Regions from separate parts of the Paenibacillus sp. FSL E2-0178 genome, predicted to be linked through region 1. Evidence: riboswitches for the same ligand, from Rfam matches in the RefSeq annotation. Region 1 holds a riboswitch; the other holds the start of a gene.
The links. Region 1 has a riboswitch for thiamine pyrophosphate ahead of MHI42_RS18305 (ABC transporter substrate-binding protein). Riboswitches for the same ligand answer to the same signal wherever they lie in the genome.
Positions count from the first base shown of each region.

Region 2: it holds a riboswitch for thiamine pyrophosphate, as region 1 does, so the genes downstream of both, MHI42_RS09630 (thiamine phosphate synthase) here and MHI42_RS18305 (ABC transporter substrate-binding protein) in region 1, are expected to answer to the same signal.

Region 1 covers NZ_CP151953.1:4,219,137-4,222,218, reverse strand. The annotation lists gene MHI42_RS18315 (ABC transporter permease) at 1-328, opposite strand, end outside; gene MHI42_RS18310 (MTH1187 family thiamine-binding protein) at 325-618, opposite strand; gene MHI42_RS18305 (ABC transporter substrate-binding protein) at 672-1,754, opposite strand; TPP riboswitch at 1,886-1,996, opposite strand; gene MHI42_RS18300 (hypothetical protein) at 2,066-3,082, opposite strand, start outside.
Region 2 covers NZ_CP151953.1:2,132,347-2,135,428, reverse strand. The annotation lists gene MHI42_RS09645 (amidohydrolase family protein) at 1-44, opposite strand, end outside; gene MHI42_RS09640 (NUDIX domain-containing protein) at 48-476, opposite strand; gene MHI42_RS09635 (SDR family oxidoreductase) at 684-1,556, shown strand; TPP riboswitch at 1,751-1,853, shown strand; gene MHI42_RS09630 (thiamine phosphate synthase) at 1,967-2,629, shown strand; gene thiS (sulfur carrier protein ThiS) at 2,626-2,829, shown strand; gene MHI42_RS09620 (thiazole synthase) at 2,917-3,082, shown strand, end outside.

The DNA.
Region 1 (3,082 bases):
GCGGTCCAAGGGCAATGGAGGGCACATTCTGGCTGAGGATCAGCAGCGGGTAGAGCGCTCGCTTAAGCCAGGGCAGCAGATGGAGCAGCAGAGCCACAATGAGGCCGATGCCGGTGCCGACCGGGAAGCCGATCAGGGTCAGCCGCAGCGTTGCGGCCGTATGCGCCCAGATCCCGGAGGCGTTGCCGCGTGATTCACGCGCGATATCGGACGGGCTGGGCAGCTGCCAGGCCGGGATATGGAACACCGATACCGCAATTTGCCATGCGCCCAGAAAAAAGATGACCGCCACAAGGGGCGGCCAGATTTGTCTCCAGGTGCTTCTCACGGCCGGTATTTCTCCGTCAGCTTGTCCATGCTAATGCCGCTGGGATTATGGGCGATCTTGATCTGGGAGATCACGCTCGGGCTGCCGGAGGCAATCAGTGCCTCATGCATCTGACGTACAACTTCCAGCAGCTCCGTGAGCTCGCCTTCCATGGTGGTATCAAGCGGATTCACCTGATGCTTGACCCCCGACTTCTGAATTACCTCAATCGCAGTGTCCACGTAAGGGATCGAATCCTCATTGTTTGGAGTCTTGGGAATTACCTGAATGCTAAGCAGTGTATTAGCCATTTATTATTCATTCCTCTCATGTGAGTTAGTGTCATTACTATTCCACTCGGTGTTTACTGGCCTTCCGGCAAAAATTCATTCGTAAACGTACTTGCGGCATCCAGCGGCTTATCGAGCAGCTTCAGGCCGTACATCCAGTCGGCATAATTCTGCCAGATTTCTAGCTTCTGCTCACCCCAGCGGGCGGCATCGTCCTTGTATTTCGGGCTGAGCCATTTCTGGCTGGCCAGCACCAGCTCGGGATCAAGATCAGGCACAGCGTCGGAGAGGACAGTGGCCGCTTCTTCCGGGTTGTCGATCGCGTATTGGTAACCTTTCGACGTAGCTTTGAGGAAAGCCTTCACCACTTCCGGATGCTCGGCGATTTCCTTCTCACTGGTTGTGAGCACCGGTGTGTAGTAATCCAGCTGCGGCGCGTAATCCTTCAGGTACAGCATATCCAGCGGCTCGCCGCGCAGCTCGGCTTCAATCCCGGTCCAGGCGTAGAAGATCCAGGCGAAGTCGATATCGCGTTTCACCGCAGTGAAGAAGTCAGCTTCGCCGATATTCACCAATTTCACTTTGGAGACATCTCCGCCATCGGGGTCCATGATGGCTTTCATGGCTGCTTCTTCCGCAGGAGAGCCCCAGCCTCCGTAGGTTTTGCCTTCGAAGTCTTTCGGCGTCTTAATGTTGCGGTCCTTTGGAGCGGCAAAGCCGGAGGTATTATGCTGAATGATAGCGGCGATGGATACGAGCGGCACATCCTGCAGGCGGGCCAGGGTGAGCGCCTCCTGTGCACTGATGCCAAACTGGGCTTCACCGGAAGTGACCATCGTATCCGAACCGGCGGAACCCGGCTGCACGATCTCTACGTCAAGACCTTCCTCTGCGTAATACCCCAGCTCTTTGGCGGTATACAGGCCGGTGTGATTCGTGTTCGGCGTCCAATCCAGCGCAATCTTAACCGGGGTCAGCTCTTTAGGCGCGTTGGTGGTGCCGGCTGCAGTTGCTTCAGGTGCAGCGGTGCTGTTCCCGGCGGCAGGTGTGCTGCCTCCGGCATTGCCGCCCGGGTTGCCGTTCCCGTTGCCGCATCCGGCCATCACGAGCACAAGCATAGAGCTGAGCAGCAGCGGTAATACTTTTTTGACTCCCATTTCTCTTCTCTCTCCTTCCAGCAATCCCTAGTCTTCCAAAATTCAGAGTAACCCATACCAAAAAGCGCCCCGGAGACCGGGACGCCAGTTACTTGCGCAAGGTGAGTTCAACTTCAGGCCCATGAAGGGGCTCGGGGTTGAATGAAGATTCCTACGCTGGCATTATCCAGATCAGGTATAAGGGTCAGTATCTTGTGGGATACAATCTCAGCCGGCCAATTCCAGCACCCCTGGTTCTATGAAGTTCACGGGTATTGCTATGTTCTTACGGTGTATTATAGACGGCAGTTCCGCTGTTGTCCAGTGGCCCCTCAATCCTTATCATAGAACCGCTTCTTACGGCGGCTGCGTATTCCGTTCCACGCCTCCCTCAGCGTCAGGCCCAGGCTGACTGCGATCCCGGAGAAGGTGAGGAACAGCGCCAGGTACTCAAACGCAGAGTACTCCAGCATTTTGCTCCAATCGATCGGTGCCTTCAAGTCCTCAATGACCTGATTCATTCCGTAAATCCCGCTTATTACCGTAAATACAGTCAGGACCATCAGCAGCGTATCCCGGCGTTTGGCCTGGAATTTATCCTGATACTGGAACAGGTCATTCAAGGTCATCTTCACTTCATCGAACAGGGCGTCATTGCCGTAAACCTTGCGCAGCTGGAAGAAGATCTCCCGTCCCTGCGACTGCGAAATCAGCTCCAGAAAGTAGAATTTGGCCGAGAACTTATTAATCAGGAAGATCAGATTCTCGATCTCGTCATAATCGTGGTTGATGCGCAGCCGGGAATGCAGATTGGCCAGCTTCAGCAGCACGATTTTATGAAAAATACTCAGCAGCAGCCCGTAATAATACTCCCCGTACATCTGATTAATCAGCTGGGTGGCGATGTCAGTTTCCGCCCGACTCAGGCAGCAGAAGGTCTGCTCATTGGTCATATAATAGGTGTCCGGCCCCCAGCGGCTGTAGCAATGCTCAGAGGTATACTGTTCGATATATTCGGGATCGCTGGCACTGGTATAGGGTTTACCCTCCATATTCAGCCCATCCAGCTGGGAGGCACGGTAGCGCAGCTCGACACTGATCTCATCTATTTCTTCCACGCGGTTGAAGCCATAGAAAGCCTGCACCAGCATCCGTTCATCCACGAAAAAAGGCAAGGTCTCAAAATACGCGCCATCGATCTCCGCAGGGTCGAGAAACGGCTCCAGCCCGGCAACCAGATTCTTGAATACGAAATCCTCTACCTGTCCAAAAGACTTCTTATGACAATGGATAAAGGACTGCTTATCCTGGTAGGATACGTCCTCCAGTGTACGGAAGCGGTCGGCGAA
Region 2 (3,082 bases), 2.1 Mb from region 1:
GCGGCTGTGATAATCTGCATCGGGGTGAGCCAGAAACCGTTCATTACTTACCGCAACAACCCTTCCAGCTCAAAAATGCCGTGCTCCTGAAAGTCAGCGATAATCTGCGGCGGCAGCAGGGCATTCATTTCGCTCACGGTGCACCAGCGGTAATCGGTATGCTCTTCCGAGAGCTGGATTTCGCCACGGGCTGCGCGGCATAAATAGGTGATAATCACTACCTGTCTAGCAGGGTCAGTGAGCAGGGTCACCGCATAAAGGATACGTTCTGTCGTAACCGCCAGTCCGGTTTCCTCAAGAATTTCTCTTTCCAGTGCAGCCTCCAGGCTTTCACCGAATTCGATTTTGCCTCCGGCACATTCCCAGCTTCCGGCACCTGCAGAATCGACGGCAGCCCGCTTGACGATGAGGATTCTGCCCTGATACAGGATGACACCTTTGACGGCAACGATGATGCTTTTTGATTTTTTGGACATGAGAATAACTCTCCTTCTACAGGCTCTATAATGGAGCGGGAACGCGTTGGACTGAAGATTTTTTGTTTGGCCGGCTTCCCTATGTGGTAAGTAAAATAACGTAAAGCGATTTTTGCTAGGCAAGTATGATGCATAAACACCAGACTTTTAGCCAACCTAACATGATTAGTAAAACAGTATAACGGTACAGCGAAAGGAGAATGGATTATGCCAGACACCAGCAAACAACCCGTCAAAACCCTGCCTCCGCAGGTACAGGACCAGCAGCCCGGAATTGAAAGCGAGATGAACCCGCTTCCGGAGTTTGAAACCTCGGCTTACAAGGCAGCAGGCAAGCTGCTGGGCAAGGCCGCGCTTATTACCGGAGGGGACAGCGGAATCGGGCGTGCGGTTGCCGTTCATTTTGCCAAAGAAGGCGCAGATGTGGTGATATCCTATCTGAATGAGCATGAAGATGCGGAAGAAACCAAACGCCAGGTGGAGCAGGAGGGTCGAAAGTGTATTCTGATCTCCGGTGATATCGGGGTCGAGGCCTTCTGTCAGGATCTGATTAATAAAACCATTGAGGGACTCGGCAAGCTGGACATCCTGATCAACAATGCGGCAGAGCAGCATCCGCAGGATAAGATTGAGGACATTACCGCCGAGCAGCTGGAGCGGACGTTCCGGACGAATATATTCTCCATGTTCTATCTGACCAAGGCAGCGATGCCCCATCTCAAAAAAGGCTCCACGATCATCAACACTACGTCTATCACGGCGTACCGCGGCAGCCCGCAGCTGCTGGACTATTCGTCCACCAAAGGAGCAATTCTCAGCTTCACCCGCTCCCTGTCGATGAATCTCGCAGACCAAGGCATCCGCGTGAATGCGGTAGCACCGGGCCCGATCTGGACGCCGCTGATTCCGTCTACGTTTGACGCGAAGAAGGTCAGTGAATTCGGCGGCACCCAGCCGATGAAGCGTCCGGGACAGCCCGAGGAGCTGGCACCGGCTTATGTATATCTGGCCTCCGATGATTCCTCTTATGTGAGCGGACAGGTCATGCATGTGAACGGCGGCGAGATCGTTAACGGCTGACCATTGGCACTGCTTTGTAAGCCGGATAAGTTTATACTGGTTTAAAGAATCAAACGTTCAACAGATGAAAAGTCAGCCGGAAGGCTGGCTTTTTTGCCGCTTCATCCGCTTGGAGCAAATGATTGAATCTATTAAAGAATAGCTCTTACAGGAATAATATGCTAATATACAAACTGCAAGAACAATAGAATATGAACGGTCACTAGGGGTGCCGCAAGGCTGAGACGAACATATCTGTTCGGACCCTTTGAACCTGATCTGGTTTATACCAGCGTAGGGAAGTGGAGAATGAATAATGCAGCAGGGGTAACGGTTTACCCGGTATTCCTGCTTATATTCCGGACTGCTTCCTGATACAGGGGGCGGTCTTTTTGTATTTTCCGGAATGCCGTATAGAGGGGAAGGTGAAGGTGCTGAAAAAAATCCATTTGATCTCGGACGGGAGGCTGAATCCGGAGCAGTTTGCGGGGCTGGCTGCTGCAGTACATACCATGGTGGATTATATCCATCTCCGGGAAAAAGCCCTGTCCGCACGGGAGCTTCTGGCTGCCGCAGAGCGGTTGCTGCAAGCGGGGGTTCCGCCCTCAAAGCTGGTTATTAATGACCGGATTGATGTGGCTCTGGCAGCAGGGGCAGCCGGCGTCCAATTGGCCTGGCACAGCCTGCCGCCTGCCAAGGCGCGCGGCATTGCCCCGGGCCTGCGGCTGGGCAGGTCGGTGCATTCCCCGGAGGAAGCGGCACGCGCCGGACAGCAGGGAGCGGACTTTTGTCTGTATGGACATGTATTCCCCACGGCCTGCAAGCCCGGACAGCGGGAACGGGGCCTGGCGCAGCTGGAATTGGCCGTCCGCTCCAGCAGTATACCGCTGATTGCTATCGGAAACATCACACCGGGCAATACCGGAATCGTTCTGTCGAAGGGGGCTGCCGGAATAGCCGTAATGTCCGGGATATGCGGAGCGACGGATCCTGCTGGCGCCGCTCAGGCTTACAGATCATCCGTTCAGGCCGCAGCATATGCTGAAGTCCTGAATGAAGCTCCCTTACCGGGCAAAGGAGGTGAACTGGAATGAATTTGACCGTTAACGGACGCAGAGGAAGGTATGAAGAGAGCTGCCGGACGCTGGCTGATCTTCTGGCCCGGCCTGAGTGGACCGGGAAGCTGGTTATTGTGGAGCTGAATGGTGAGCTTGCCGGCAGAGAGGTTTATGAAGATACATTGCTGAATGAAGGTGACCGAGTTGAGCTGGTTCATTTTGTCGGCGGAGGCTAGGTAACTGGTAACTGTGTGTGCGGTAGACGCAAGAATGCCAATACGCAATTAAGATAAAGGCAACGACTTATCACAGGAGGCGATATGATGCAGGATCCTTTGATTATTGGAGGAGTTACTTTAACGAGCAGACTGTTCATCGGGACCGGAAAATACAGCCGCAACACTCTTATTCCCGAAGTGATCGCCCGCTCGGGTTCACAGGTCATTACGGTTGCCCTGCGCCGGGTAGATCCGGAGAGCAAGGACAATA